Regions from separate parts of the Pseudochelatococcus sp. genome, predicted to be linked through region 1. Evidence: predicted binding sites of a transcription regulator. Region 1 holds the regulator's gene; each other region holds the start of a gene.
The links. The regulator PhoB, encoded in region 1, activates phosphate uptake and scavenging genes when phosphate is short. The targets are predictions, from matches to a motif close to TGTCATNNANCTGTCAT.
Positions count from the first base shown of each region.

Region 2: a site for PhoB is predicted at 4,457-4,473, ahead of phnC (phosphonate ABC transporter ATP-binding protein). Genes of this name have one in related genera too.
Region 3: a site for PhoB is predicted at 2,405-2,421, ahead of ugpB (sn-glycerol-3-phosphate ABC transporter substrate-binding protein UgpB). Genes of this name have one in related genera too.
Region 4: a site for PhoB is predicted at 5,085-5,101, ahead of ACOYJQ_RS10555 (TIGR00725 family protein). Genes of this name have one in related genera too.

Region 1 covers NZ_JBMNUS010000007.1:73,322-81,209, reverse strand. Annotated here, with positions in the region: gene pstS (phosphate ABC transporter substrate-binding protein PstS) at 1-545, shown strand, start outside; gene pstC (phosphate ABC transporter permease subunit PstC) at 735-1,727, shown strand; gene pstA (phosphate ABC transporter permease PstA) at 1,730-2,569, shown strand; gene pstB (phosphate ABC transporter ATP-binding protein PstB) at 2,566-3,375, shown strand; gene phoU (phosphate signaling complex protein PhoU) at 3,441-4,151, shown strand; gene phoB (phosphate regulon transcriptional regulator PhoB) at 4,478-5,182, shown strand; gene ACOYJQ_RS11730 (GcrA family cell cycle regulator) at 5,293-5,895, opposite strand; gene ACOYJQ_RS11725 (aspartate aminotransferase family protein) at 6,416-7,642, shown strand; gene argF (ornithine carbamoyltransferase) at 7,639-7,888, shown strand, end outside.
Region 2 covers NZ_JBMNUS010000012.1:88,290-96,177, reverse strand. Annotated here, with positions in the region: gene ACOYJQ_RS16415 (site-specific DNA-methyltransferase) at 1-583, shown strand, start outside; gene ACOYJQ_RS16410 (ATP-binding protein) at 712-3,027, shown strand; gene ACOYJQ_RS16405 (sigma-54-dependent transcriptional regulator) at 3,017-4,387, shown strand; gene phnC (phosphonate ABC transporter ATP-binding protein) at 4,529-5,341, shown strand; gene phnD (phosphonate ABC transporter substrate-binding protein) at 5,423-6,346, shown strand; gene phnE (phosphonate ABC transporter, permease protein PhnE) at 6,596-7,540, shown strand; gene phnE (phosphonate ABC transporter, permease protein PhnE) at 7,591-7,888, shown strand, end outside.
Region 3 covers NZ_JBMNUS010000002.1:92,417-100,304, forward strand. Annotated here, with positions in the region: gene ACOYJQ_RS03915 (isovaleryl-CoA dehydrogenase) at 1-1,169, opposite strand, end outside; gene ACOYJQ_RS03920 (AraC family transcriptional regulator) at 1,380-2,369, shown strand; gene ugpB (sn-glycerol-3-phosphate ABC transporter substrate-binding protein UgpB) at 2,589-3,902, shown strand; gene ugpA (sn-glycerol-3-phosphate ABC transporter permease UgpA) at 4,013-4,897, shown strand; gene ugpE (sn-glycerol-3-phosphate ABC transporter permease UgpE) at 4,908-5,756, shown strand; gene ugpC (sn-glycerol-3-phosphate ABC transporter ATP-binding protein UgpC) at 5,758-6,861, shown strand; gene ACOYJQ_RS03945 (hypothetical protein) at 7,703-7,888, shown strand, end outside.
Region 4 covers NZ_JBMNUS010000006.1:44,552-52,439, reverse strand. Annotated here, with positions in the region: gene ACOYJQ_RS10580 (DeoR/GlpR family DNA-binding transcription regulator) at 1-189, opposite strand, end outside; gene ACOYJQ_RS10575 (ABC transporter permease) at 418-1,224, opposite strand; gene ACOYJQ_RS10570 (extracellular solute-binding protein) at 1,277-2,347, opposite strand; gene ACOYJQ_RS10565 (ABC transporter ATP-binding protein) at 2,374-3,414, opposite strand; gene ACOYJQ_RS10560 (ABC transporter permease) at 3,416-4,219, opposite strand; gene ACOYJQ_RS10555 (TIGR00725 family protein) at 4,363-5,049, opposite strand; gene ACOYJQ_RS10550 (SDR family oxidoreductase) at 5,197-5,988, opposite strand; gene ACOYJQ_RS10545 (LysR family transcriptional regulator) at 6,126-7,031, shown strand; gene msrA (peptide-methionine (S)-S-oxide reductase MsrA) at 7,045-7,737, opposite strand; gene ACOYJQ_RS10535 (cytochrome c biogenesis protein DipZ) at 7,750-7,888, opposite strand, start outside.

The sequences.
Region 1 (7,888 bases):
ATTCCTCGGGCACGACCTTCAACTTCACCAGCTATCTGTCCAAGGTTTCGGCCGACTGGAAGGACAAGCTCGGTGTCGGCACCACGGTGCAGTGGCCGGTCGGTCTCGGCGCGCCGGGCAACGACGGCGTCGCCAACAACGTCGCCAAGATCGCCGGTTCGGTCGGCTACGTCGAATACATCTACGCCAAGAAGAACAACCTGTCGCACACCCGCCTGAAGAACAAGGCCGGCAAGGTTGTGGAGCCGACCACGGCTTCGTTCCAGGCCGCCGCCGCCAATGCCGACTGGAAGTCGGTTCCGGGCTTCGGCGTGATTCTGGCCGACGAGGCCGGTGAAGGCTCTTGGCCGATCACCGCCGCCACCTTCGTGCTCGTGCACAAGGAGCCCAAGGACAAGGCGCAGTCCGCTGCCGCGCTCCAGTTCTTCGACTGGGCGTACAACAAGGGCGCTTCGCTTGCCGAAGAGCTGGCCTATATCCCGCTGCCGTCGAGCCTGACGGACCAGATCCGCGCCGTCTGGACGGCGGAAGTCAAGAACAAGTAAGCGGTTCCGTTCCGGAACACAGGCCGGGGGCGCCGTTTCGGCGCCCCTTGGCCGGCCCCGCTGCGGCGCTTCGGTCCCCGCGCGGATGGCGGCCGAATGCGCGGGGAGTTTTCGCTTGCCTGCCGCCTTCCGGGCTGCCACAAGACGGCGGGCAGACGAAGAATTCCAACGCACACAGGCAGAGAAGTCATGGCCGACGTTGCAATAAAAGACATCTCCCGCGGCGGTGACGCAGCGGTGAACAGATCGCGCGTCCTGAACAGGTTCAGGCAGGGCGACACGATATTCTTCCATTTGACGCGGACGGCGGCACTTCTGGTGCTGGTCCTCCTGTTCGCGATCATGGCTTCGCTGATGTACGGCGCCTGGCCGGCTCTCAGCCATTTCGGCCTCGACTTCTTCGTATCGCAGGCATGGGATGCGAACGCCGAGGAATTCGGCGCGCTGGCGACCATTTACGGCACGCTGGTGACTTCGCTGATCGCGATGCTGATCGCGGTTCCCGTGGGGCTCGGCATCGCGGTGTTCCTCACCGAGCTCTGCCCGATGACGCTGCGCCGCCCGATCGGCATCGCGGTCGAGCTGCTGGCCGGCATCCCGTCGATCATCTACGGTATCTGGGGCTTCTTCGTATTCGCGCCCTTCCTCCAGCAGACGGTGCAGCCGTTCCTGATCGCGGTCTTCGGCCCCGTCCCGCTGCTGAACGCGGTTTTCGCCGGCCCTCCCTACGGTCTCGGCACGCTGACGGCGGGCCTGATCCTGGCGATCATGGTGCTGCCGTTCATCGCTTCGGTGTCGCGCGACGTGTTCGAGACGGTGCCAGCCGTGATGAAGGAAGCGGCCTACGGCCTCGGTTGCACCACCTGGGAAGTCGTGCGCAACGTGGTCATCCCGCACACGCGCGCCGGTCTCGTCGGCGGCATCATGCTGGCGCTGGGGCGCGCGCTGGGCGAGACGATGGCCGTCACCTTCGTGATCGGTAACGCCAAGCAGATCTCGGCGTCGATCCTTCAGCCCGGCACGACCATTTCCGCGACCATCGCGCTCGAATATGCCGAGGCGTCGGAAGGGCTTTATCGCTCGTCGCTCGTGGCGCTCGGTCTCATCCTGTTCATCATCAGCTTCATCGTGCTGGCCGCCGCCCGCCTCATGCTGGCGCGCCTCAACAAGCAGGGGGCCTGATCATGGTCACTTATGCCGCGCGCAAGCGCAAAAACAGCATCACCATGGGCCTTTGCACGTCCGCCGCGCTGTTCGGCATCCTGTGGCTGCTGCTGATCCTGGGCGTGCTGGTGTGGGAAGGCTTCTCCGGCCTGTCCGCCGCCGTGTTCACGGAAATCACGCCGAGCATGGGCTCCGTCGGCGGCGGCCTGTTGAACGCCATCATCGGCTCCATCATGATGACCTTCGTCGCCGTGCTCATCGGCACGCCGCTCGGCGTGCTCGCCGGCACATACATGGCGGAATACGGCCGCTACGACAAGCTGACGAACGTCGTGCGCTTCATCAACGACATCCTGCTTTCCGCGCCGTCGATCGTCATCGGCCTGTTCATCTACGAGGTTCTGGTGGCGCCGTTCGGGGGCTTCTCGGGCTGGGCGGGCGCTGCGGCGCTGGCCGTGATCGTGATCCCCGTCGTGGTGCGCACGACCGAGGACATGCTGCTGCTCGTGCCCGGCCAGTTGCGCGAGGCCGCGACCGCGCTGGGGCTGCCGCGCTCGATCGTGATCCGTCAGGTCGCCTACAAGGCGGCGCTCGCGGGCATCGTCACCGGCGTCCTGCTGGCGGTGGCGCGGGTGAGCGGCGAAACCGCGCCGCTGCTGTTCACCGCGCTCAGCAACAACTTCCTGAGCTGGGACATGACGCAGCCGATCGCCAGCCTGCCGGTCGTGATCTACAACTTCACCAAGACGCCTGACGAGAACATGCAGCAGCTTGCATGGACGGGCGCCCTGCTTATCACCTTTACGGTTCTTGCGATGAGCATTTCGGCTCGCGCTCTCTCCACGAGGAAGAAGAAATGACCACCCAGAGCGCCACGCAACCGGTGCCGCCGGCGATCCCCGCCGGCCCCCTCACCGAAAAGGTTTCGGTTCGCAATCTGAAGTTCTACTACGGCAGCACGCTGGCGCTGAAGGGCATCAATCTGCCGCTGTACGACCGGATCGTCACCGCCTTCATCGGCCCCTCGGGTTGCGGCAAGTCGACGCTGCTGCGCGTCCTGAACCGCATGTACGATCTTTACCCCGGCCAGCGGGCCGAGGGCGAGGTGCTGGTGGACGGGCAGAACGTGCTCGTTCCCAACCAGGACCTGAACGCCCTGCGCGCCAAGGTCGGCATGGTGTTCCAGAAGCCGACGCCGTTTCCGATGTCGATCTACGACAACATCGCCTTCGGCGTCCGCCTCTACGAAAGCCTGAGCAAGGCGGAAATGGACGAGCGCGTCGAATCCTCCCTGCGCCGCGCCGCCATCTGGGACGAGGTCAAGGACAAGCTCAACGCTTCCGGCCAGAGCCTTTCGGGCGGCCAGCAGCAGCGCCTGTGCATCGCCCGCACCGTTGCCGTGAAGCCCGAGGTCATCCTGTTCGACGAGCCGTGCTCGGCGCTCGATCCGATCTCGACGTCCAAAGTCGAGGAGCTGATCGACGAGCTGAAGGAAGACTACACGATCGCCATCGTGACGCATAACATGCAGCAGGCGGCGCGCGTGTCGCAGTTCACGGCGTTCATGTATCTGGGCGAGCTGGTGGAATTCGCGGAAACGACGAAGATCTTCACCGCGCCGCAGGACAAGCGCACGCAGGACTACATCACGGGCCGCTTCGGCTGATCGGGCGTATGGACCGGGCGGTGCGCCGCATCGCCCGTGCCGCCTTCAGACAGGGATATTTGGTGATGGCCGAACATATTGTAACTTCCTTCGACGCCGATCTCGAACTCTTGCGCAGCAAGATCGCCGAGATGGGGGGCATTGCCGAGAAGCAACTGGATGATTCCACGCGCGCGCTGGTGCGCCGCGACGTCGCCCTCGCCCAACAGGTCATCGATGCCGACGTGCGTCTCGACAACCTGCAACGCGAGATCGAGGATCTTGCGGTGTCCACCATCGCCCGCCGCCAGCCGGTCGCGGTCGATCTGCGGGATATCGTCTCGGCCATCCGCGTGGCCGGAGATGTCGAGCGTATCGGCGATCTGGCGAAGAACACGGCGAAGCGCGTCCTGGCCATCAGCAGCGAGTTGCAGCCGGCCAAGATCGTCGTCGGCGTCCAGCACATGAGCGATCTCGTGCAGGCGCAGCTCAAGGACGTTCTCGACGCCTATGCCCAGCGCGACGAAAAGAAGGCGCTCGACGTCTGGAACGGCGACGACCGTATCGACGCGCTCTACAACTCGGTGTTCCGCGAGCTTCTCACCTATATGATGGAAGACACGCGCAACATCACGTTCTGCACGCATCTGTTGTTCCTTGCCAAGAACATCGAGCGCATCGGCGACCACACGACCAACATCGCCGAGACGATCTACTTCCTGACCACGGGCGAGACGCTTGCGGGTGAGCGCCCCAAGGGCGACACCACGAGCTTCGCCACGACCGCAACGCTCTGAAGGCGGCAGGTCCCGGAGTACCCCACGGCGCTCCGGGGCCGTGCGCCGTCAAGGCGGGCTCTGCTTGCGCAGCCTCGCGGGATGCGCCGTCCCGAGGGGTCAGGTGGAACGTACAGGGAAAGATGGACAGCTCGGGCGATGCACCGGTCATCCTCATATGCCGCAAGCGCACATGATCCTTTCGGAGAACGGTCCGAAGGGGTTGCTCGCGTTGCGCGGCGTCTCCGCGCGACAACCTCCGCCGAATTGCCGATGAGGACAGTGTAGCCTGAGCACGTGAAGATTCGATGTCTCGCAATGGTTGCGGGCGGTTCCACGAGGATATCATGGTAGGACCACGCATTCTCATCGTGGAGGACGAAGAGCCGCTGGCGCTGCTTCTTCGTTACAACCTCGAAGCCGAAGGCTACTTCGTCGACAGTGTCGGACGCGGCGACGAAGCGGAGATCCGGCTCCGGGAGCAGGTTCCCGACCTGGTTCTGCTGGACTGGATGTTGCCGGGCCTCTCCGGCATCGAGCTGTGCCGGCGCGTGCGTGCGCGCGGCGACACCGAACGCCTGCCGATCATCATGCTGACGGCGCGCGGCGAGGAGGGCGAACGGGTGAGGGGACTCGCCACGGGCGCCGACGATTACGTCGTCAAGCCTTTCTCCGTGCCGGAACTGCTGGCGCGCGTGCGCGCGCTGCTGCGGCGCACGAAGCCTGGTCATGTGGCGACACTGCTGCTGGCGGGCGACATCGAGCTCGACCGGGAAACCCGGCGCGTGCGCCGCAACGGCCGCGAGTTGCACCTGGGGCCGACCGAGTTCAAGCTGCTCGAGTTCCTGATGCAGAGCCCCGGCCGCGTCTTCACCCGCGAGCAATTGCTCGATGGCGTATGGGGCCACGATGTCTATATCGACGAGCGCACGGTGGATGTGCATGTCGGACGGTTGCGCAAGGCCATCAACCGCGCCCGCAGCCCCGATCCGATCCGCACCGTGCGCGGCGCGGGCTATGCTTTCGACGAGACATTCGCGCGCGCCGAGTAGAGCGCTTTGCGACCGTCCCGCCGGAAGGATTTTGCCCGGTGCGGGCTCATGCAAAAGCCGCCGGATCGTCCGGCGGCTTTCTTCTTTTGCCGTGATGGGGCGGCCCCGGCTCAGGCGCGCTTGCGGTCCCGGCGGCGATCGAGAACGGGCTGGTAGGCGATGCTGGCGTGATGCGCGCAATAGGGCATGCCGATCACCGCCCGCGCGCCGCAGAAGCGGAAATTCGGCGACGTGGGATCGCCCACCGGCCAGCGGCACATGTACTCGCGCAAATCCATGATGGTGACACGCTCGGAAATCGGCACAACGACATTCTCGCGCGTGACCGGCACGAGATCGGCGGCCGGGCTGCGGACGGGATCCTCATCCGGTTCCACGGCCAGCGGCGCGGCCGCGAGCGCGGCGTTGCCGAAGGTCGGCGCCATGGGCTGCGGCGCCGGGGCGGGAGGAACGATGGCCGCCGGCGGAACCTGGCGCGGGGCGGGCGCGAGCGGCTCGGCAGCCTGCGGCGGCTTGCGCGGCGCGCGGACGGTCTGCGCCGCCGGCGCCTTCGCGCGGCCCGACAGGCCAAGACGATGAACCTTGCCGATCACCGCATTGCGGCTGACGCCGCCGATTTCCGTCGCAATCTGGCTGGCGCTCAACCCGTCGCTCCAAAGCTTGCGCAGTTGCTCGACGCGCTCGTCAGTCCAGGTGTTGCCGGGATCGCTCATCATTCATGCTCCATCTCGCCACGCCCCGCGGGGAATCCCTCGATGCCCAAACGGAATCCCTCATTTCGCCGGCAAACGACTCATTGCCGGACGCAACGTTCACCTCATGGGAAACGCTGGAAGAGGCAGCCGGACGATATTCCGTGGCTCTCACGCGGGAAACTACAATATGCTGCGACTCTCCGGCAAGAGTCATGCGTCGATTGGCGCGCAATTTCCCACAGGAGAGATCGTAAACAAATCCTTGAACGCCGCGAAGAATGCTGTGAATGCGGGCGATATCAAGGCGATGGCGCGAAATTCGCAATTTTTCGCCGCGAGCGCCGACGGCGGGGCGCGGCGGAGTTTATACTTGAATGTCTGCGGCATCGATCATAAGATACTAGGGAGTTGCCGCCCTGTGGGGCGGCTTTTCCGTTTTCCGTCGCCGGGTGGCCGGCGCGGGCGGCGGGTTTTCCGGGGCGCGTGCGCCGTCTGGCGGCCTTTCGCGCGCGGCCTGCCTTCTCTGGAGTATGGTGCCTTGACATCGCCTCTTCTGCCAACCTATGCGCGGGCCGACGTCGTTTTCGAGACCGGGGAGGGCGTATGGCTCGTGGCGCGCGACGGTCAGCGATATCTCGATCTGGGGTCGGGCATCGGCGTCAATGCGCTGGGCTATAACCACCCCGGATTGCTGGCTGCGCTCGGCGCGCAGGGCGGCAAGCTGTGGCACATCTCGAACCTGTTCCGGAACCCGCAGGCGGAGCGCCTCGCGCAACGGCTTGTCGACGCAAGCTTCGCCGATACGGTGTTCTTCACCAATTCCGGCGCGGAGGCGCTGGAATGCGCGATCAAGACCGCGCGCAAGTATCATGCCGCGAACGGCCATCCCGAGCGCTTCCGTCTCGTCACCTTCGAGGGCGCTTTTCACGGGCGGACGCTGGCCACGATCGCGGCCGGCGGCCAGCAGAAATACCTTGAGGGCTTCGGACCGAAGGTCGAGGGTTTCGATCAGGTGCCGTTCGGCGATTGGGATGCGCTCGCCGCCGCGATCGGGCCCGAGACCGCCGGCATTCTCATCGAGCCCGTGCAGGGCGAGGGCGGCATTCGCGCCGTGCCGCCGCAGGACCTGCGCCGGTTGCGCCAGATCGCCGACGATAACGGCCTGCTGCTGGTCCTCGACGAGGTGCAATGCGGTATCGGCCGCACGGGCAAGCTTTTCGCCCACGAATGGGCCGGCGTCACGCCGGACATCGTGGCCATCGCCAAGGGCATCGGCGGCGGTTTCCCGCTGGGCGCGAGCCTCGCGACGCGCGAGGCGTCGAAGGGCATGACGCTCGGCACCCACGGCACCACCTTCGGCGGCAATCCGCTGGCGGCGGCGGTGGGCAACGCCGTGCTCGACGAGATCCTCGCGCCCGGCTTCCTGGAGGGCGTGCAGGAGAAGGCCGGCCTCTTCCGCCAGCGGCTCGCGGAACTGAAGGACGCCTTTCCCGACGTGTTCGAGGATGTGCGCGGCGAGGGGCTGATGCTCGGCCTCAAGCTCAAGGTGCCGAACACGGAGTTCGTCAAGGCAGCGCTTGCGCGCCGGCTTGTCGTGATCGCGGCGGGGGATAACGTGGTGCGCTTGCTGCCGCCGCTCATCATCGGCGAGGCGGAGATCGGAGAGGCCGTCGCGGGGCTCGGCGAAGTGGCGCAGACGTTTCGGGCGCAAACTCTTCAGGCGGAACCGGACGCAGGAAAAGCAGACGAAAGACAGGCAGGATGAGTAACGGCAACGGAGCCACGGAAGGCCGGAAGGTGCGGCATTTTCTCGATCTCGGCGATTTCTCGGGCGAAGAGGTGCGCGCGGTGCTCGATCTCGGCGCCGCCATCAAGGCGGGGCGCGTGAAAGGCGGGCCGCAGGCCAGCCGCCCGCTGGCCGGCAAGGTGCTGGCGATGATCTTCGACAAGCCCTCCACCCGCACGCGCGTCTCCTTCGATGTCGGTTTCCGGGAGCTCGGCGGCGAGCCGA
Region 2 (7,888 bases), on a different contig from region 1:
GCTCGATGCCCTCGTGGCGGAGGGCGCGCGGATCACCATCCGCAAGGTCCCCTTCCGGCCCAATCTCGTGAGCCGGTCGCAGGCGCGCAAGAAGACCGCGAGCCTGCTTTCCTACCGCACCAACGGCGTGCCCACCAACGAAGACGGAACGGCGGAACTGCGGGCGCTGTTCGGGGCCGATGTCATGCCCTATCCCAAACCCTCCGGCCTCATGGCCTACCTGATCGACATGGTGACGGAAGACGGCGATGCGGTGATGGATTTTTTCGCCGGCTCCGGCTCCACGGCGCATGGCCTGTGGCGGGCGGATATCGCCGCCGGCTTCCGGCGCCGCTTCATCCTCGTGCAATCCCCCGAGCCCACGCGCCAGCCCCGCGCCGGCGGCGGCTGGCGGACGTCATCGGCATGGGAAGCCGGCTTTCCCACCATGTTCGCCGTCACGCTGGAGCGGCTGCGGCGCACGGCGGCGGCGCTGACGGGCGACGGCGCGAAAGCCGATCTCGGCTTCCGCGTCATGCAGGTCATCGACGAACACGGCGACCCGAACCGTCTCGACGTTCCGAACCACTCTGGCGATCAATAAAACTGCTGACAGGAGCGGCGGGTTGTCGTATCCATACAACAGTGTTGTACGGATACACCATTGCCGCGAATCGGGTTGCCGGTGGCGCGGCTGCGGCGTGGTCCTGCTGGCGTGAGGGCGGCGGCGGCTTGGTTCAGGTTACGGAGAAACGGCGCAAGCGCGAGGCGCGCGTCTCGGGCATCCTCGGCACCGTGGCGGTGGGGCTGGGGCTGTGCTCGGCGCTGGCCACCTTTCTCGTGCTCGCCGGGCTGACGCCGATCCTGCCCACGCATTCCGTGGTGGTGTGGGCGCTGGTCAGCAACGGCATTCTGGTGGCGCTGCTCGCGGGCATCGTGGTGTGGGAGACGTGGGCGATCGTGCGGGCGCGCCGGGCCGGGGCGGCTGCGGCGGGCCTGCATGTGCGCATCGTCTCGCTGTTCAGCCTCGTCGCGGCGTTTCCCGCCGTGCTGGTGGCTGTCGTCGCCTCGATCACGCTGGAGCGCGGGCTCGATCCCTGGTTCACCAATTCGTTGAAGGCGCTGATCGCCAACACGTCGGAAATCGCCGACGCCTATCGCGAGAGCCAATGCCGGAATCTGGCCCGCGAGACGGACCTGATGGCCGCCGACCTCAATCGCGCGCTGGTGCTCTACCGGGCCGACCGCAAGCTGTTTCAGGATTTCCTGCGCTCGCGCGCCACTTTTCTCGGCTTTCCGGTCGCCATGCTGGTGAAGCCGGACGGCACCATCGTCGAGCGCGTCGACGCGGACGAGAACGAGCGGCTGCCCGGCCCGAGCCCGGACGACATCGAATCGGCCAATTCGCGCGATCCGATCTGCCTCATTCCCCAATCCGGCAATCTTTTCCGCTCCATCCTGCGTCTGGAATGGGAGGAAGAGACGTTGCTCTACGTCGCCCGGCCCGTCGACCCGCGGGCGGTGGAGTTTCCCGCCGTGGCGGAGGTGGGGGTGGCGTATTATCAGGCGCTCGAGGAAAAGAAGGTCACGATCCAGGTCGTCTTCGCGCTGATGTTCGCGCTGGTGGCGCTGATCGTGCTGCTGTCGGCGGTCTGGTTCGGGCTCAGTCTCGCCAACAGGCTTGTGTCGCCCATCCGCCGCCTCATCCACGCCACGGATCAGGTGGCGAGCGGAAACTTCTACGTGCGCGTGCCGGTGCTGCGGACGGAGGGCGATCTGGGCCATCTCAGCACCACGTTCAACAAGATGACCACGGAGCTGCGCCAGCAGCACGACGGGCTCGTGGCCGCCAACGAGGTGATCGACCAGCGCCGGCGGTTCACGGAGGCGGTGCTCGCCGGCGTCTCGGCGGGCGTCATCGGCACGGACGGCGAGGGCATCGTCAACATCGTCAACCGCTCGGCCGAGGCGCTGATCGGCACCCCGGCGGCGGAGCTGATCGGCCGCCCGGCCGCCGAGGTCATTCCCGAAATCGCCGATCTGGTCACGGAGGCGCTGGAAAGCGTGCGCCGCGCGCAGGCGCAGGGGCGCGCGCTGGCGCAGGGGCAGGTGTCGCAGGGGCAGGTGTCGCTGGCGCGCGGCGGGCGCGACGAGCGCATGCTGAACGTGCGCGTCACCAGCGAGAAGGACGAAGGCGAGGATCGCGGGTTCGTCATCACGCTCGACGACATCACCGGGCTCGTTTCCGCCCAGCGCACCGCCGCATGGGCGGACGTGGCGCGGCGCATCGCGCACGAGATCAAGAACCCGCTGACCCCCATCCAGTTGTCGGCCGAGCGCATCCGGCGCAAATACGGCAAGGTGATCACCGAGGACCGGCAGGTGTTCGACCAATGCGTGGAAACCATCGTGCGCCAGGTCGACGACATCAAGCGCATGGTGGACGAGTTCTCCTCCTTCGCGCGGATGCCCAAGCCCGCGCAGGCGGATGAGGATATCGTGGAGACGGTGCGGCAGGTGCTGTTCCTGATGCATGTCGGCTCTCCCGACATCGTGTTCGCGCAGGAGCTGCCGGAAGCGCCGATCGTCGCCCATTTCGACCGCCGGCTGCTGTCGCAGGCGCTGACCAACATCGTCAAGAACGCCACCGAGGCGGTCAAGGCCGTGCCGGAGGCCGAGCGCGGGGCCGGCCGCATCACGGTCGCCGTCCGGCGCGAGGCGGACCGCGTCGTCATCGAGGTGACGGACAACGGCAAGGGTTTTCCGCGCGAGAACCGCCACCGGCTGCTCGAACCCTACATGACCACGCGGGAGGGAGGCACCGGCCTTGGCCTCGCCATCGTCGGCAAGATCCTCGAGGACCACGGCGGGGGCATCCAGCTTCTCGACGCGCCTGGCGGGCGCGGCGGGCGCGTCGTGCTGTGGTTGCCCCTGCAGGGCACGGCGGGGCGGCAGGCCGCGCCGGAAAAGGTGGCGGCATCAACCGAGCCTGTCCGGCCCTATGAGAGGGTCGGCGGCGAGAACCGGGAGCCAGGGCATGAGCGCTGACATTCTCATCGTCGACGACGAGGCGGACATCCGCGATCTCGTCGCGGGTATTCTGGAGGACGAAGGCCACCGGGCGCGCACGGCGGGCAGTTCCGACGAGGCGCTGGCGGCCATCGAGGCACGCCGCCCGCATCTGGTCTTCCTCGACATCTGGTTGCAGGGCAGCCGGCTGGACGGGTTGCAGGTGCTCGATATCGTCAAGGAAAACAATCCCGAGCTGCCGGTCGTCATGATTTCCGGCCATGGCAATATCGAGACGGCCGTCTCCGCGATCCGGCGCGGGGCCTACGATTTCATCGAGAAACCGTTCAAGGCCGACCGCCTCGTGCTGGTGGCGGAACGCGCGCTGGAGGCGTCGCGCCTGCGCCGGGAGGTGAAGGATCTGCGCGCGCGCTCCGTGCAGGCCAGCCGCATCGTGGGCCATTCCGCCGCCATCAACCAGCTTCGCCTCACCGTGGAGCGCGTGGCCCCCACCAACGCCCGCGTGCTGATCACCGGCGCGCCCGGAGCGGGCAAGGAGCTGGTCGCGCGCACCATCCACACCATGTCCAGCCGGGCGTCGGCGCCCTTCGTCGTGATCAACGCCGCCACCATCACGCCCGACATCATGGAGCAGGAGCTTTTCGGCGTCGAGAGCGGCGACGGGCGCGGGCGGCGCGTGGGCGCGCTGGAAGAGGCCCACGGCGGCACGCTTTATATAGATGAAGTCGCGGACATGCCGCGCGAGACGCAAAGCCGCATCCTGCGCGTGCTCGTCGACCAGAACTTTCAGCGCGTGGGCGGCACGGCGCGGGTGCATGTCGATGTGCGCATCGTCGCCTCCACCGGCCGCGACCTCGCGCACGAGATCGCGCAAGAGCGCTTCCGCGAGGATCTCTATCATCGGCTCAGCGTGGTGCCGATCCGGGTGCCCTCGCTCGCCGAGCACCGCGAGGACGTGCCGGAACTGATCACCTTCTTCATGGACCAGATCTCGCAGGCGACGGGCCTGCCGCGGCGCGCCATCGCCGATGATGCGCTGGCGGTGCTCCAGTCCCACGACTGGCCGGGCAACGTGCGCCAGTTGCGCAACAATGTCGAGCGGCTGATGATCCTGGCCGGCGGCGAGCCCGACGCCGCCATCACGGCGGACATGCTGCCGGCCGAAATCGGCACGCTGGTGCCCACCACGCCCGCGGGCGCGGGCGGCGAGAAGCTGATGAGCCTCACCCTGCGCGACGCGCGCGAGATTTTCGAGCGCGAGTACCTGATCGCCCAGATCAACCGCTTTTCGGGGAATGTGTCGCGCACCGCCGAGTTCATCGGCATGGAGCGTTCGGCACTGCACCGCAAGCTCAAGTCGCTCGGTATCGGCGGCTGATGCGGGACGGTTGATTTCCTGGCCGTCCGTGGAAGACTTCCGACACGGATGGGCGGTTCCGGTGCCGATTGTCATCGTTGTGTTGCGCAACACTGTCACAACGCATCTGTCGTGGCGGGTAGCGACATGAGGACATGAGCGGTGCTGATCATTGATGGCGTGACAAGGCGATTTGGCGACAAGGCTGCGGTGGCCGATGCGCGGGTCGAGATTCCGGTCGGCAGCATGGTGGGCGTCATCGGGCGCTCCGGCGCCGGCAAGTCCACGCTGCTGCGCATGATCAACCGGCTGATCGATCCCACCGAAGGGCGCATCCTGTTCGAGGATGCGGACATCACCCGCCTGCGCGGCGCGGCGCTGCGCAACTGGCGCTCGCGCGCGGCGATGATCTTCCAACAGTTCAACCTGGTCAACCGGCTCGACGTGCTCACCAACGTGCTCACCGGCCGCCTCAATCACGTGCCGCTGTGGCGCTCGCTCACCAAGACCTTCACCGACGCCGAGCGGACGCTCGCGCTGCGCGCGCTGGAGCGGCTGGGCATCGCGGAAGTGGCCTTGCAGCGCGCGGATACGCTTTCCGGCGGCCAGCAGCAGCGCGTCGCGATCGCCCGCACCCTGCTTCAGGAGCCGCGGATCATTCTGGCGGATGAGCCGATCGCCTCGCTCGATCCGCTCAACGCGAAGGTGGTGATGGACGCGCTGCGCGACATCAACCAGCGGGACGGCATCACCGTCATCTGCAATCTGCACACGCTCGACACCGCGCGCCATTACTGCGACCGGATCGTCGGCATGGCCAACGGCCGCATCGTCTTCGACGGCACGCCGGAGGAGCTGGACGACGCCGTGGTGCGGCAGATCTATGGGACCGACGGCGCGGCTCTCGACGAGCGCATCACCTCGACCAGCATCGTTCCAGGCAGGAAGCTCGCACCTGAGGCCACTCCCGCCTGAACCCCGCCGCCGGCGGGGTTTCCGGCAGCGGGCGCAAGAGCCATGCCCCACCGTTCTTGTCAACTCTCACGGAGTACCACCATGCTTCGCAAGCTGATGCTCGCGGCCGCCGCCGCGCTCGCGCTCGCCGCCCCTGCCGCTGCCCAGGGCTACAAGGATACCGTCAAGGAATTTCGCGTCGGTCTGATCGGCGGCGAAAACGCCACCGACCTGCTGACCCGCAACGAGGACTACCGCAAGCTGCTCGAGACGGAACTCGGCATCCCGGTCAAGCTCTATCCGGCCACGGACTACGCCGGCATCATGCAGGCCATCGGCGCCGGGCAGGTCGAGCTGGCCGCCTTCGGCGCCTCGGGCTTCGCCGGCGCCTATCTCGACTGCAACAAGTGCATCGAGCCGCTCGTCGTCGCGGAAGAGAACGACGGTTCCACCTTCTACTATTCGGTCGCCGTGGCGCGCGCCGACAGCGGCATCAACTCGCTCGACGACGCCAAGGGCAAGTCGCTTGCCTTCGCCGACCCGAACTCGACGTCCGGCTACCTGATCCCCAACGCCACGCTGAAGGCCGAGGGCAAGGACCCCGAGAAGTTCTTCTCGCGCGTGGGCTTCGCCGGCGGCCATGAGCAGGGCGTGCTCGCGGTGCTCAACAAGCAGTATGACGTCGCCGTGACGTGGACTTCGGGCCAGGGCGACATCAACGAGGGCTATTCGCGCGGCAATCTGCGCGCGATGGTGGACAAGAAGCTCCTCGACATGAAGGACGTCAAGATCATCTGGCAGTCGGGCAAGATCCCGAACGGCCCGGTTGCGATCCGCGCCGATCTGCCGGCGGATCTGAAGGAGAAGCTGCTTCAGATCCACCTCGATCTGCCCGTGAAGCACCCCGCCATCTACCAGGCGATCGAGCGCGGCACCGGCAAGGGCTACGCGAAGGCGACGCTTGAGCTTTACGAAGACATCATCAAGCTGCGTCAGGCCGAGGCCACGGGCGGCCGCAAGAACTGATCCACGCAAGCCTGATGCGGCCCGCCCGGTTTCGGCCGGGGCGGGCCGCATCGGTCCGCGTCCGCCTGCTCTTTGGAGCCGTTTGCGTTCAAGTCGATCCATCGAGTTGAACGCAAGTCGCGGTAAAATGTGAAGTTGAGAGCAGGATGGCGATTCAATCTGATCGCTTCGTGCTCTAGGAGCGCATTCTGATCGCTCAGAACCAAAAGACCAGGCCGTGTTCCCGCAACCGCGAGAAGTGTGTGCGTCATGACGTCAGTCGAGACATCCGGTGCCCCGATATCCGGCGCTTACGACATCATGCGTCGGCGCATCGATGACCATCGCCGCGAGAAATTCCGCGCCACGCTGGCCGGCGTGGTCATTTTCGCCGCCCTGTTCGCGCTTGCCGCCTGGTGGACGGATTTCGGTCTCCTGCCGGTGATCGAGGGGCTGCCGAAACTGGGCGAGTATGTCTCGAAACTGTTCTCGACGCCCGTGGCGCAGGGTTCCGCGGAGCGCATTCCCATTCTCTCCCTGTCGCATCTTTTCGGCGACTGGGACACGAAGCAGTCCCTGCTTTACTGGTTTTACAACATCAACACGTTTCTGGCCCTGTTGCTCGACACCGTGGCCATGGCCGTGCTCGCGACGCTGCTTGGTTTTTCCGTCGCTTTCGTGCTGAGCTTCCCGGCGGCCTACAACCTGTCTCCGCATGGTTCGATCGTGTGGATATCGCGCCGCTTCCTCGAGGTGCTGCGATCGATTCCCGATCTCGTCTTCGCGCTGTTCTTCGTGTTCTGCTACGGCATCGGCCCGCTCGCGGGCATTCTCGCAATGGGGCTGCATTCGGCCGGCGCACTCGGCAAGCTGTTTTCGGAGCTGAACGAGAATGCGAGTCCGCGGCCGGCGGAGGGCATCCGGGCGGTGGGCGGCAACTGGTTCGAGACGATCCGCTACGCCATCGTGCCGCAGGTGCTGCCCGGCTTTCTGAGCTACGGCCTGCTGCGTTTCGAGATCAACGTGCGTTCTTCCGCCATCATCGGCGTGGTGGGCGCCGGCGGCATCGGCGAGGAGTTGAAGAAGGTGATCAACTTCAACCGCTATGAGGACATCAGCGCCGTGATCCTTCTGATCGTGCTGCTGGTTGTGGCAATCGACGCGCTGTCCGGCTTCCTGCGCCAGCGGCTCATCCGCGACGCGCGGGTGGTTTGACGCGCACCGTCCCGGCGTGCCTGTGGATCGACAGCAAATGGACCAAAGATATGCGCCCCATCCGTCTCGACGCCGTTACGCCTGAGGAAATCCGCGCCGCGCGGCTTTACAATCCGGGGGCTTTCGGCCTGTCGCCATCGCGGCGCACGCTTGTGGGTTGCGGCCTCGCGGCGGCGCTGGCCATGCTCGTATGGCTGCACATGGCTTATGGCCTGACGCCGGCGCGCCTGCTGTCGCCCGATCCGCGCGCCGGCCTGCTGCTGGCGAATTTTTTCGACTGGTCCAACTTCGCCAATTTCGCGCATGCGGATATTTTCCGCTCGCTGGGCGAAACCGTGGCGATGGCGT
Region 3 (7,888 bases), on a different contig from region 1:
TCGTTGAACAGTTCGCGGCCGATCAGCATGCGCCGGATTTCCGACGTGCCGGCGCCGATCTCGTAAAGCTTGGCGTCGCGCCACAGGCGTTCGACCGGAAATTCCTTCGTATAGCCCACGCCGCCGAGCGTCTGGATGGCCTCGCCGGCGAGCCATGTCGCCTTTTCGGCCGCGAAGAGGATTGCACCGGCCGCGTCCTTGCGCAAGGTGCGTGCGTGATTGCCGCGGTCGCACGCCTTGCCGAGCGCGTAGACATAGGCGCGCGCCGCCTGCCACGTCGTATAGATGTCGGCCACCTTGCCCTGCATGAGCTGGAATTCGCCGATGGCCTGGCCGAACTGCCGGCGCTCGTGCAGATAGGGCACGATGGCGTCGACGGCCGCCGCCATCAGCCCGAGCGGCCCGCCGGAAAGCACCGCCCGCTCGTAGTCGAGGCCCGACATCAGCACGCGCACGCCGTTGCCCACGCCGCCGAGCACGTTTTCCTCCGGCACTTCCACATTGTCGAAGAACAACGGGTAGGTGTTGGAGCCGCGCATGCCCAGCTTGTCGAGCTTCGCGCCGGCCGAGAAGCCCGAAAAATCCTTCTCCACGATGAAAGCGGTGATGCCCTTCGGCCCGGCCGCCGGATCGGTCTTCGCGTAGATCACCAGCGTGTCGGCGTCGCCGCCGTTGGTGATCCACATCTTGGAGCCGTTGAGGACGAAGCGGTCGCCTTTCCTCTCCGCGCGCAGCGTCATGCCGACCACATCCGAGCCCGCGCCCGGCTCGCTCATGGCCAGCGCCCCGACATGCTCGCCGGAAACGAGCTTGGGCAGGTATCGCGCACGCTGCGCGGCGTTGCCGTTGCGGTTGATCTGGTTCACGCACAGGTTGGAGTGCGCGCCATACGACAGGCCGATCGCGCCCGAGGCGCGCGAGACTTCCTCGACGGCGACGATATGCGCCAGATAGCCCAGGCCGGTGCCGCCGTATTCCTCGCTCACGGTGAGCCCGTGCAGGCCGAGATCGCCGAGCTTGCGCCACAGCGGGGCGGGAAAGAGGTTGTCTCCGTCGACATCGGCGGCGATGGGCGCGATCTCCTTCGCGGCGAACGCGCGCACCGCCTCGCGCAGTGCTTCGATATCCTCGCCGAGATCGAAATCGAGGCCCAGGAGGGATGATGTCATGGCGCTTCTCCCGATTGCATGCATGCCGGTTGCCGGCTCGTTTCGAGCAAGACTAGTCCGCCTTCCGCGCCGATTGTCGCCACAATGGTTGCAATTTCCGCCATCCTGAGAAATGATGAAGCCATGAGGGATTGCCGTGAAAACAAGCCGGCGGCGATTACGCCGATTGCCTTTGTCAATGCCATATCAATGGCTTATGAACGCCGCGGGATGCCCTTCGGCCGGGCCCTGGAGGTGGCACGGATTGCGCCGCCGTTGCTGGGCGACGAGAGCGCGCGCGTCACGGCCGAACAGTTCGAGGCGCTGTCCGGCCATGCGATGCGCGAGCTGGACGACGAGGCGCTCGGCTGGTTCTCGCGCCGCCTGCCGTGGGGCAGCCACGGCATGCTGTGCCGGGCTTCCGTCACCGCGCCGGACCTCGGTGTGGCGCTCAAGCGCTGGTGCCGTTGCCACGGGTTGCTGGTCGAGGATATCCGGCTCGCGCTCAGCGTGAGGGGCGGGGCGGCGACCATTGCCATCCGCGAGCGCCGCGCGCCGGGGCGGAAAGGCGTGCCGGAATCGCTGCGCGAATTCTGCCTCGTGTCCGTGCTGCGCATGGTGCACGGCTTTGCCTGCTGGTTGATCGACTCGCGCATTCCGCTCAACGCGTTGTCGTTTCCGTTCCCGCGTCCCGCGCACGCGGACGCCTATCGGGCGATGTTTCCGGGCGTGGCGCGGTTCGATGCGGCGGAAGCCGGTTTCAGCTTCGACGCCAATTATCTCGCGCTGCCGCCCTTGCGCGACGAGGCGGCGACACGGACGATGCTGCAAAAGGCGCTGACGCTGACCGTGCTGCAATACCGCCGCGACCGCCTGCTGGTGAACCGCGTGCGCATGCTGCTAAGGGCGCGGATGGCCGGCCGCGCCCATGTCCACAGCCCCGCGCCGGGCCTGCCGGACGCGGAGGAACTCGCCGCAATGCTGAACATGTCGAGCCGCACCCTGCACCGCCAGTTGCGCGAGGAAGGCGCGTCGCTCCAGCGGATCAAGGACGAAGTACGGCGCGAACGCGCCATCGAACTGATGCAGCGCAGCGACCGGCCGCTGAAACAGATCGCGCATCTGGTGGGGTTTCAGAATGAAAAGAGCTTCTCGCGCGCCTTCCGCCTGTGGACGGGCGAAACGCCCGGGCTTACCCGGCATCGGCGCGCGCAGACGTGAGGCGGCTTACGTTTTCTTCCACAATGCGCCGAGACTGTCGTCAAAGCGTCATCTCCCTGTCAACTAATCATCATCCCGTCAGCCTATTGCATCAGCAAATGGATCGAGCGCCGCGCGTCCCGAGGGGCGCGTGGTGCTGTGTTTGTGGGATTGACGATGCATCCCTGCGCGTTGCGGGGTCATCCGGCTTTGGGGGATATGACAATGGCGAACAAGGTGATGACCTCGGTTGCGGCGCTTGCCGTCTCGCTCGCGCTGACCGCGCCCGCGCTCGCGGCGACGGAAATCCAGTGGTGGCATGCGATGGGCGGCGAGCTTGGCGTCAAGCTGGAGCAGATCGCGCAGAACTTCAACGCCACGCAGGCAGATTACAAGATCGTTCCGGTCTACAAGGGCAGCTATCCCGAGACGCTGACGGCCGCCATCGCGGCTTTCCGCGCCAAGCAGCAGCCGGCGATCGTGCAGGTGTTCGAGGTCGGCACGGGCACGATGATGGCCGCCAAGGGCGCCGTCTATCCGGTCTACAAGCTGATGGCCGATCACGACGAGCCCTTCGATCCGAAGAGCTTCCTCGCGCCGGTGGTGGGCTATTACACCGATACGCAGGGCAACATCCTGTCGCTGCCTTTCAACTCCTCCTCGCCGATCGTCTATTATAACAAGGACGCGTTCGAGAAGGCCGGTCTCGACCGCAACACGCCGCCCAGGACCTGGGCCGAGGTCGAGGCTTTCTCGAAGAAGATCAAGGAATCCGGCGCCGCGAAGTGCGGCTTCACCACCGGCTGGGTGTCGTGGGTGCAGCTCGAGAACTTCTCCGCCCTGCACGACAAGCCCTACGGCACGCTCGAGAACGGCTTCGGCGGCCTGGGCGCGGAGTTCACCTTCAACGGCGACGCGCAGGTCAAGCACTTCACGAACCTGAAGAAGTGGTCGGACGAGGGCATCTTCCAGTACGGCGGCCCGGTGGGCGGCAACGATGCGCCGCCGAAGTTCTATTCGGGCGAATGCGCCATCTACATGAATTCGTCCGCCTCGCGCGCCGGCGTGGTCGCCAACGCCAAGACCTTCGAGGTCGGCTTCGCGCCGCTGCCCTTCTATGACGATGTGATCGCGGAGCCGAAGAACTCGATCATCGGCGGTGCCACGCTGTGGGCGCTTCAGGGCCGCCCGGCTGAAGAGTACAAGGGCGTGGCGAAGTTCTTCTCCTACCTGTCGAAGCCCGAGGTGCAGGCCGAATGGCACCAGGCGACCGGCTATCTGCCGATCACCTACGCCGCCTTCGAGCTGGGCAAGACCCAGGGCTACTACGAGAAGAACCCGGGCGCGGACATCGCCATCAACCAGATCACGCGCGGCGAGCCGAGCGTCAACTCCAAGGGCATCCGCTTCGGCAACCTCGCGCAGGCGCGTGACGTGATCGACAGCGAGTTCGAGGCGCTGCTCGCCGGCAAGAAGAGCGCGAAGGAAGCGCTCGACGCGGCGGTTGCGGGCGGCAACCGCATCCTGCGCGACTTCGAGGCCGCCAACAAGTAAGTGCGCTTCCGGCGCCACGAGCTTTCGCACCACGAGCTTTGGCACCCTGAGCGAAGCCCGCGCCGGTCCGGCGCGGGCTTCCCGCCTTCCGATGGGATCGGCCCGCCCGCATGCAGACCAAGCGCACGATCTTCCCGAACAAAATCCTGCCTTACGCGCTGCTCGCGCCGCAGATCGCCATAACGGTGGTGTTCTTTCTGTGGCCGGCGGGGCAGGCGATCGTGTCGTCGTTCCTGCGCGAGGACCCGTTCGGGCTTTCCACCTCCTTCGTGTGGTTCGCCAACTACACGCGGCTTTTCGACGACCCGGCCTATCTCGATTCCCTGTGGGTCACGGCGGTATTCGCCGTCGCCGTCACTTTCTGCTCGATGTCGATCGCTCTGCTGCTGGCGGTGGCGGTCAACCGGCTGATCAGGATGGGCGGCGTCTACACCACGCTGCTGGTGTGGCCCTATGCGGTTGCGCCGGTGGTGGCGGGCGTGCTGTGGTGGTTCCTGTTCAATCCCACCATCGGCCTGCTGCCCTATCTGCTCTCGTTCGCGGGCGTCAACTGGAACCACCGCATCAACGGCGACCATGCCATGATCATGCTGGTGGTGGCGGCGAGCTGGAAGCAGATTTCGTATAATTTTCTGTTCTTCGTCGCCGGATTGCAATCGATTCCGCGGTCGCTGATCGAGGCGGCGGCCATCGACGGCGCGGGGCCGTGGAAGCGTTTCGTGACGATCATCTTCCCGCTGCTGTCGCCGACGACCTTCTTCCTGCTGATCATCAACATCAATTACGCCATGTTCGACACGTTCGCCATCGTCGACGTCACCACCGGCGGCGGGCCGGCGGGGGCGACGAACATCCTCGTGTACAAGGTGTTCGCGGACGGCGTGCTGGGCCTCAACATCGGCTCGTCCGCCGCGCAGTCCGTGATCCTGATGCTGATCGTGATCGCGCTCACCTTCGTCCAGTTCCGCTACGTCGAACGGCGCGTGCAGTATTGAAGGTGAAACGATGATCGAGAACAGGCCCTGGTTGAACGTTCTTACGCATCTCGTGCTGATCGCGGGCGTCATCATCGTGGCGCTGCCGGTTTATCTGGCCTTCGTCGCCTCGACGCATCCCAACAACGCCTTCTTCAGCGACATGATGCCGTTGCTGCCGGGCAACGAGCTTGCCGCCAACTACGGCGAGATGTTCCGCTCCGGCATGGCGACGGCCGGCACGCCGCCGCTGACGCTGATGCTCGGCAACGCCTTGATCATGGCCGTGGTGATCACGGTGGGCAAGATCGCCATTTCCATCATCTCGGCCTATGCCATCATTTACTTCCGCTTTCCCGGCCGGGTGGTGTTTTTCTGGATGATCTTCATCACGCTCATGCTGCCGGTGGAGGTGCGCATTCTGCCCACCTTCAAGGTGGTCGCCGATCTCGGCCTGCTCAATTCCTACGCCGGCCTCACGCTGCCGCTGATCGCCTCCGCGACCGCGACCTTCCTGTTCCGCCAGTTCTTCATGACGCTGCCGGACGAATTGACGGAAGCCGCGCGCGTCGACGGGGCGGGGCCGCTGCGCTTCTTCCGCGACATCCTGCTGCCGCTGTCGCGCACCAATATCGCGGCGCTGTCGGTGATCCTGTTCATCTACGGCTGGGTGCAATATCTGTGGCCGCTACTGGTGACGACGGACCCGCGTTACTACACCATCGTCATGGGCATCAAGCGGATGGTGGCGGTGTCGGATGCCGAGCCGCAATGGAATCTCGCCATGGCGGCCGTCATGCTCGCCATGTTGCCGCCGGTGATCGTCGTCATCCTGATGCAGCGCCTGTTCGTCAAGGGCCTTGTCGAGACGGAGAAATAAAGTGGCGACCATCACAATCGAGAATGTCCGCAAGACCTATCCCGGCGGCGTCGAAGTCATCAAGGGGCTCGATCTTTCCATTCGCGCCGGGGAACTCGTGGTGCTGGTCGGGCCCTCCGGCTGCGGCAAGTCCACGTTGTTGCGCATGATTGCGGGGCTGGAAAGCATCACCGGCGGCACGATCGCCATCGGCGGGCGCGTGGTCAACAATCTGGAGCCGGCCGAGCGCGATATCGCCATGGTGTTCCAGAACTATGCGCTCTACCCGCACATGTCCGTGCGCGGCAATCTGGAATACGGCCTGAAGAACCGCGGCACGCCGCGCGCCGAGATCGATGCGCGGGTTAAGGAAGCGGCGCGCATTCTCGAAATCGAACCGTTTCTCGACAGGAAGCCGCGCCAGTTGTCGGGCGGCCAGCGCCAGCGCGTGGCGATGGGCCGCGCCATCGTGCGCAAACCGCAGGCGTTCCTGTTCGACGAGCCGCTGTCGAATCTCGACGCCAAGCTGCGCGGCCACATGCGCGTGGAGATCCGCCGGTTGCAACGCGCGCTCGGCACGACGCTGGTTTACGTCACCCATGACCAGCTCGAGGCGATGACGCTGGCGGACAAGCTCGTCGTCATGAACGCCGGCGCCATCGAACAGCAAGGCTCGCCGCTGGATCTTTACGCCGATCCGCAGACGCTGTTCGTCGCGAGTTTCATGGGCTCGCCGGGCATGAACCTGCTCGATGTCGCGCAGTTGCGCGCCGCAGGCGCCGCCTTGCCGGAGGCCGTGCCGGCGGGCGCGGGCGTCGTCGGCATCCGGCCGGAGGACGTCGCCCTTGCGGCGCAGCTGGCCGACGTGCCGGGCATTGTCCTGTCGGCGCGCATCGAGGCGGTCGAGATGGTCGGCGCGGAAAGCCTCGCCTACGCATCCGTCGCCGGTCTGGCGCCGAACGTGGTGCTGCGCACGCCGGGCGTCTGGGCGGGCCATGGCGACGAGACGGTGACGCTGCATCTGCCGCTGGCGCGCCTGCATTGCTTCGGCAAGGAGACGGGGCGCAAGGTGCCGCTCGCGGCGGCGCAACCGCATCTCGTGCCACAAGAGCAGCGAACGGCGTGAGGTGCGGGAAATGGTGCGGATGAGAGGTGAAACCGCGAACCGTACCCGCAAGCAGGGTTGGTGTGGCGGCTGCTTGCAAACAAAAATGGTGCGGACGACGGGACTCGAACCCGTACTCTCATAGAGAAGCAGATTTTCATACCACTTCGGCTTTCGCCGCCGCCCCGGAGCGCCGGGCGTTCGTGGTCTGGACTGTCCCTTCGCCATGACCAAGGGGTTTTAGGCGCCGCCCGTCCAGTCTCTACACCTTCCCCGCACGGGGGGCTTGGCTCGGGATTGGCCTGGGGCGTGCCGCCCGTTAGCTTTCCCCGACTTTGAGCGGTTCTACGCCGCGGATTTCCCCGCGGGCACTCCAATTTTAAAGTCTGCTGCGTCTACCGATTTCGCCACGTCCGCATCACAAGAGGGTCTTCCGGTCTCATGTCCGGGCACACGCCGGCCATGCTGCATACGAGTAGACCGATTTACGCGGTCGCTTCAAGAAGCGTCGCCGCTTTCCGAAGATTCCCTGGGGAAAGATGCGCATATCTTGCGGCTGCTGTCACGCGCCTGCATCCGGGGCGCTTCTCCATCCGCCGCAATCCGATAGCCTGAAGCGCGCCGTTCCTCGCAGCCGTAAGCGCCGTGTCCACGGCTTTTCAAGCTTCCGCGGCGTTTTTAATGGAAAATAAAAGGATAGGGAAGGGTATGATCAGAAGATTCTTATCAATTAAATGATTCCGTTTAAGGGGGCATGCTCTGGTAAAACGGGTCCGATATCAATCTACGTTTCATGTCGGGGTGAAGCCCGCGTGATGTAGCGCAAACGGCGTGTGATGGAGACAAAGGTAGATGAGCGCACATGACCAGTTTATTCGCCGCCGGTGATACCACAAACGGGCAACCTCAAGGGGATCTTCGCGCGGCAACGTGGAACTTCCTGCTCGTCGCCGTGCTCGTTCTCGTCGTTTTTCAACCTTATTACACAGGTTATCGGCTATCCCGCGACGATGTGTGGTTTCTGAAGGTCGGGATGGAAGGGCTGGTA
Region 4 (7,888 bases), on a different contig from region 1:
GTGGAAACGCTGCAACAACTGCTGCTCGTCAAGATAAATGATGTCGCGCCGGACAGTCTGGGTGGAAACGTCGAAGTGGCGCGCAAGCGCATCGATGGTGGCGAACCCTTGATGATGGACGATAGCCAGTATCTCTTCCTGACGCGCCGAGAGTTCCTGCCCCGCTTCCGCGTGTAGTCGCACGCCCATCTTTATTCGACTCCATGTCGGCCGGCCACCCTTGCGCGCGGTCGATCCGTTCAGCTTATGACATCGTCCGAATCATAAAGATGGCAGGACCCGGCTACAAGGTCCAGCATCGTGAAGCGTGAAATTCGCCCTGTCCACAATGATCTGAAACGCCGACACTTCGCCCGGAGGCGGGAAGATGGCGCCCTTCCCTCACCTGACGGAAGATCGGATGCGGCTCCTTGCGGATCAGCGCCGCCCCAGCATGAGTTCCGCCATCGCGATCACGGCCGAGCAGATGGCCATCAGCACGATGGAAATCACCGCCGCCGCCGGCATGTCGGTGCCGGTTTCCGAAATCTTGCTGTAGAGCACGAGCGGCAGGATGTTCACCTGCGTGCCGACCAGCGCCAGCGCCGTACCGTAGGCGCCGATGGCGACGGAGGCGGTGAGCGCGTAGGCGGCGGCGAGGCTCGGCGCGATCTGCGGCAGCATGATGCCCAGAAGCGCCCGCAGGCGCGAGGCGCCCATGGAGCGCGCCGCCGCGATCTGCGCCGGATCGAAATTCATGATCGCCGGCAGCACGATCAGCACGACGCGCGGAATGAGATAATAGGAATAGGCGAGCCCGAGACCGAAGACCGAATAGATCATCCGCCCGACAACGGCGGGATCGAACCCCAGTTCCGCCAGCAGCAGCGTGACGAAGCCCGCGCGCCCGAACACCAGAATGAAGCCGTAGGCCACGATCAGCCCGGAGAAGGTCAGGGGCAGGGTGATGGCGACGAGCGTCGCCGTGCGCAGGCGCGGTGCGAAGCGCGCCAGCGCGATCGCCACCGTCACGCCGACCGCCAGCGAGACCAGCGGTGCCAGCGTGCCGATCAGGAGGCTGCCGCGCAGCCCGTTCCGGAACACCGGGTCCGAAAACACCCGCGCCACCGCACCGCCCGCATCCGATGCCGCCTCCAGCAGAATCGAGGTCGCGGGCAGCGCGAAGAACAGCGCGAAAACGAGCGCGCCGGGCAAGGCGAACAGGGCTGCGAGGTGTCGCGGCATCGGGATCGTCCGGGTTTGCCCGGCGCGGGGAGCGCCGGGCAGGATGCAAAATTTACTGTCCCAGCACGGCCTTGGCCCAGCCGGCGTCGATTTCGGCCTTCTTCGCCGTCGCCTTGGCGATGTCGAGCGGGCGGATCTGCGGCGCGGCGGGCAGCTTGTCGGCCACGCTCGCGGGCAGCTCGACGCCCGGCACGGCGGGACGCACGAAGCCCTCGGCGAAAATGCCCTGTCCGAAATCCGTGGTGATGAAGTTCAGCCACAGCTTGCCGGCGTTCGGGTTGGGGCCGTTCTTGACGAGGCTGATGGCGTAGGGCGCGGCGGCGGAGGCTTCCTTCGGGATGACCACGGCGATATCGTCGCCCAGGCCGTCGATGTACTTCGCCTTCAGGCCGTCGTTTTCATAGCCGATCCAGATCGGAATCTCGCCCTTCACGAATTGCGCGTAGGGCGTGGTGCCGACATTGCGCAGCACGTTGCCGGACTTCGCCAGCTTGCCGAGATAATCGATGCCGGGCGCAACGTCGTCCTCGCTGCCGCCGTTGGCGAAGGAGGCGGCGAACGCGATCACCTGCCCCTGCCCCGTCGAGCGCGGATCCTGATAGACGATGCTGTTCTTGTATTCCGGCTTCAACAGGTCCGCCCAGTTTTCCGGCACGTCCTTGACAAGCTTCTTGTTGACGAGAAACGCCACGTTGAGCGTGTGGATGGTGAACCACTGGCCCTCGGGATGGCGGAACGGCACGGGCAGCTTGTCGAAGTTCACGGGCTTGAAGTCCGCGACGAGCCCCTTGGCGGCCGCGTCGAGGGCGGAGGCGGCGAAGTAATAGGCGGTGTCCGCCTGCGGGCGGTTGCGCGACTTGTCGAGCGTCACCACGGTCGTCGCCGAACCGATGTCGTTATAGACGAGCTCGATGCCCGGATAGCGCTTCTGGAACGCCTTGAACTGCGCCGCCCAGTTGGCCCAGGTCGGGCCGGTGTCGAAGGACACGACGATGCCCTCCTTCTGCGCCGCCTCGTAAAGCGCCTTTTCGCCCTCGTAAAGCTCCGGCCCCTCGAAAGCGAGGACAGGCGCAGCAAAAGCGAGCGGAGCCGCCAGCAGGGCTCCGAACAGCCAATTCTTCATCTTCGGTACCTCTCAAGTCGCAGCGGTCAATCCGCAGGCAGAAGCCGGACCGCGTCCGGCGGAATCGAGATGGCGGAAAATGCCTCCCGAACATGGGTGTTGAGCCGCACGCTCACACCGCCGACGACGAAATCGACGCGGCGCACGGGACCAAGATACCTGTCGGCGGCAACCGTGCCGGCGAACACGTTGACGCAGCCCGCCGGGACGCCGCCCGCGGCCGCCGGGCCGATCCGCTCCGGGCGCACCATCGCCGTCACCGCCATGCCGGGCGCGAACCCTCCCGTCTCCGCCGCGAGGTCGAAACCGGCGAGCGCGACGCGGCCGGGCGCGGCGACGCGCCCCTCCCAGAGATTGGCCTCGCCCACGAAGGCCGCGACGGCGCGGGTGGCGGGCTGCTCATAAAGTTCGCGCGGGGGCGCGACTTGCGCGATGCGCCCGCCCGCGATCACCGCCACGCGATCGCCGAGCGACAGCGCCTCCTCCTGATCGTGGGTGACATGCAGCGTGGCGATGCCGGCCTGACGCTGCACCTTGAGGATTTCGTCGCGCATGCCCACCCGCAGCGCCGCGTCGAGCGCTGAAAGCGGTTCGTCGAGCAGCAGGGCGCGCGGCGAGAAAACCAGCGCCCGCGCCAGCGCCACCCGCTGCTGCTGCCCGCCCGAGAGCGTCGCCGGGCGACGATCCGCGAAATCCCGGAGCCCGACACGCGCCAGGGCCGCGCGCGCCTGCTCCAGCCGCTGCGATCGCCCGACACCGCGCATCTTGAGCGGATAGGCGACGTTCCGCGCCGCGCTCATGTGCGGAAACAGCGCGTAGTTCTGGAATACGATGCCGAGCTGGCGTTCCTCCGGCCCGAGGCGGGTGACATCCCTGCCGTCCACCAGAATGCGCCCGCCATCCGGCGCGATGAAGCCCGCCAGAAGCTTCAGCAACGTCGATTTGCCCGATCCCGATGCGCCGATGATGGCCAGCAGTTCCCCGTCGGCAATGGAAAGATCGATGTCGAAGACGCCGATGCCGGTGCCGGGATAGGTATAGGAAACCGCCTCGAACACGACACTCATGCTATGCCCCCCGCACGGGCGCGCCGGCGCGCCCCGTCAATGCCGTCGCCAGCGCGGCGAGCACGGCGAGCACCAGCAGCACCACCGTCGCGGCGCAGGCAAAACCGGTCGCGCCGTAGAACGCCTGCAACAGCACCACCGGATAGGTGCGCGACAGAAAGCCGGACACGAGGTTGGAAAGCTGGAATTCGCCGATCGACAGCGCCGCCACCGTCAGCATGGCCGAGGTGAGGCTCGTGGCGAGCATCGGCAGCACGATGTCGACGAAGCGCGATCCGAACGGCGCCCCCAGCCCCGCCGCCGCCTGTTCCAGCGCCGGCAGGCCGAGCTGCTGCATGTCGGCCACCAAGGCGTTGACCGTGTAGGGCAGCGTGAGCACCAGATGACCCGCCACAACGATCCAGAACGTGCCGAGCCAAGGCAGCGCATCCGACGAGAACACCAGCACGAAACCGAACCCCAGCACCAGTTCCGGCACCGCGATCGGCAACAGCGAAACGAGCCGCGCCGCAAGCCGCACCCCGCGCCGCGCCGCCGCGTGAATGGCGTAGGCCAGCGGCAGGCCGACCAGCACGTTCAGCACGCACACCAGCGCCACCACCCGCAGGCTGGTGAAGAACGCGCGGCGAAAACTCGGATCGGCCAGCAACTCGGCATACCAGCGGCCCGTGAAGCCCCGGGGCAGCAACGTGTTCGTCCACGTCTCCCCCACCGAGCCGACAAGCAGCAGGGCGATCGGCGCGGCCAGAAACACCAGATAAAGAACCGCCACCAGCCCCACGGCACAAGCTCCGCTGAAAGACACCCGCTCCACCGAAAGATATCATCTTTGCATGAACGATACCGGCAGCGCCAATTTCATGCTTGATCGAAATCTTACATAGATGAAGTTCACGATGCTTTCATGACATATTCTTTACAGCCAGCCGGTCTCCGCGCGGCGCGGGGTCAGAGCGCGCGCGGGGCGGAGTCGATCACGCGCGGCGCATCTTGCAGCAGGTGTTGCGCGATATGGGCGATGACATCGGCGGGCGTTTCGCACGCCAGGACGCCGGGCACGAAAGGGGCGTCGCCCAGCGCCAGCACGGGGCGATCGAAGTGCAGGCCGTAGGCCATTTCCGTCAGCGTGCCGTAGCCGCCGCCGATGGCCACCAGCACCATGCTCGCGCGGGCGAGAATGGCGTTGCGCACCGGGCCGATGCCGGTCGCGATGGGAACGGCGACATAATCGTTGCACTCCCGCCACTCGGTATCGGGCAGCAGGCCGACGGGCAAACCGCCGGCCGCCAGATGGCCCTTGCAGGCAGCTTCCATCACGCCGCTCTTGCCGCCGCAGATCAGTTGCAGGCCATGCTCGCCCAGCGCCCGCCCCACCGCCTCGGCCAGGGCGTATTCCTTCTCGGAAGCGACGCGCGGGCCGATCACGCCGACAGGCACCCGCCGCGCCCGCGCGCCGGTGAAAACAAGGCGCAGCGCCTCCGGCGCGGAAGCGACGGCGGACAGATCGGGCGGGCACGCCTCGCCGGGCACCCATGACAGAAGCCAAGGATCGAACCGCTCGCAGAAGCGGTAGAGTGCGAGTTCCCCGGCCGACCAGGTCAGGGAAAGCGGGTCGTCATGATCGGAAAGTGACATACGGAACCCGTTTCTGGAGAACAACAACCATTATAATGATCGATAAATGACGCCCGTATGATCCGCAAGCGCGCCGGGCGTCCGATGCGCAAAATGTCCGCGACCGGCCACGGGCCGGCCGCGTCCATGCTTGCTTCGTGGTGTAGCTTACTTCGTGGTGTAGCCGCCGTTGACGAGAATCGTCTGGCCGGTCATCCACCACCCTTCGGAAACGAGGAACCGGATGTAGGGCACGATGTCCTCGATATCGGTCAGGCCGGTTCCGGAGAAGGCGGACAGCGCCGCCGCCGTCTTGTGGTAAGCCTGCGCCTCGACGCTTTCCTGTCCGTAGAAGAAGGGCGTATCCATCGGCCCCGGCCCGATGGCCGTCACCGAAATGCCGCGCTCGCCGAACTCCTTCGACGCCGCGCGGGTAAAATGCTCCACCGGCGCCTTCAGGCCGGCATAGGCGGCGTAGAACGGCGTATAGGCGCCGAGCAGCGACGTGACCACGGTGAGAATCTTGCCGTTGTCGTTGACGTGACGCCCCGCCTCCTTGAGAAAGAAGAAAGCCGATTTCGCGTTGATGGCGCTCATGTCGTCGTATTCGGCTTCGGAAATGTCGAGGATCGGCTTCTTCAGCACCTTGCCGACGGTGTTGATGGCGATATCCGGGCGCCCGATAGCGGCCACCGCATCGGCGAACAGCTTTTCGACCGCGCCGGCCGAGGTGAGATCGGCCTGAAGGGCGACGGCCTCCGCGCCCGACGCGCGCACCGCCGCGAGCGTTTCCTCGGCGTCCGCCCCGGCGGAATCGCTGTGGTAATGGATAGCAACGGCCTTCGCGCCTCGTCCGGCGAAGTCGCGGGCGATGAGCCCGCCGAGGTTTTTCGCGCCGCCGGCGATGATGACGGTCTTGCCCTCGATGCCGTGGGGGTTCGTTGCATTATGTGCGGTCATGGCGTTCGCCTTTCGTCATGCGGCCGCCGCGCGGCCGCTTTCGGCTTCGCACGATATCGTCTACGAATAACGGATAAAGATACAGGTTATGGTTTCACCTGTCGGTTGTTTCGACCAATCGGGAGCTTCGTTCCATCGTGGACCGCATCGACCTGTTTCGTATCTTCACACGCGTCGTCGAGTGTTCGAGCTTCACGCGCGCCGCCGATACGCTGCGGCTGCCGCGCTCGTCGGTTTCGGCGGCGGTGCAGGAGCTGGAAGGACGGGTCGGCGCGCGGCTGCTGCACAGAACCACGCGAAAAGTTTCGCCGACGCTCGACGGCGCGGCCTTTTACGAGCGCTGCCTGCGCCTCATCGCGGAGGTGGAGGAGACGGAAAGCCTGTTCCGGCGGGCGACGACGCCTTCCGGCAAGCTCAGGATCGATGTGCCGGGGCGCATCGGCCGCCTGATTCTCGCCCCCGCCCTGCCGACGTTCCTCGATCTCTACCCGGAAATCGACATCGAACTCGGCGTGACCGACCGGACCGTCGACCTGATCGAAGACCGCATCGATTGCGCGCTGCGCGTCGGCGTGCTGGAGATTTCGGGCCTCATCGCCCGCCCGCTCGGCGAATTGCCGCTCATCAACGTGGCGAGCCCCGGCTATCTGGCGCGCCACGGCACGCCCCGCACGCCGGACGACCTCGCCGGGCACTGGCCGGTGAACTACGCCTCGCCGTCCAGCGGGCGGGTCGAGGATTGGGAGTGGATGGAGAACGGCGAGGCGCGCGCCGTGCGCCTGCGCGGGCGCGTCACGGTCAACAGCGCGGAGGCGTATATCGCCTGTTGCCTCGCGGGCCTCGGCCTGATCCAGATTCCGGCCTATGACGTGAAGGCGCATATCGCGGCCGGCGAACTGGTCGAAGTCATGCCCGATCACCGCGCCCCGCCCATGCCGCTGACGCTGCTCTACCCGCACCGTCAGCATCTCTCCCGCCGCCTTCAGGTGTTTACCGACTGGCTGTCGGAGCTGCTGGCGCGCGACATCGGGGCCGCCTCATGATCCCGGACGCTCTTCACCGGCGGGCGAAGAACAGCACCGGCTCTTCCCGATAGAGATCCGCGAACAGCTTCGACAGGTTGGCGACCTTGGGCGCATCGTGAATGACGATATAGGGCTGGGCGGGATGGCGCGTCATGTAGTCCTGATGCTCGTCCTCGGCGGGGAAGAAGCCGCCCTGCGTCTCCACACGGGTCACGACCGGCTGCGGATACGCGCCGGACGCTGCGAGCTGCGCGATATACGCCTCGACGACCGCGCGCTGATCGTCATTGGCGGGAAAGACCGCCGAGCGGTATTGCGGCCCGACATCCGGCCCCTGGCGCATGAACTGAGTCGGATCGTGGGCGACGGAGAAGAACACTTGCAGGATGCGCCCCAGGCTGATCTGCCGGGGGTCGTAAGTCACCTCGACCGCCTCGGCATGGCGCGTGCGGCCGCTGGCGACGAGCGGATAACGCGCCGTCGCGGCCGTGCCGCCCGCATAGCCCGATACGGCGGCGGTCACGCCCTTCACATGCTGGAAAACGCCCTGCACGCCCCAGAAGCATCCGCCCGCCAGCACGATGCTGGCGGAGCGCGCCTCGCCCGCGGGCAGGTCGCGATGCGGCGGGTCGATCCGCACCTGCCCCGCCGCGAAAGCGGCCCCGGCAAACATGAGCCAGAGCGCCGCCAGCAACCCGCTCGCCGATCCGACCACGCGCGACATGTCAGCTTCTCCTCAGCCGAAGGTGAATGCATAGGCGCTCGCGCCCGGTTCCAGAAACTCGATCTCGAAAGTGTGCTCGCGGACATCGCCTCGCGCGCGAACGAGCTGGTAAAGCCGTTGCTGGCGCACCACGCCGTTGCCTTCCTCATCG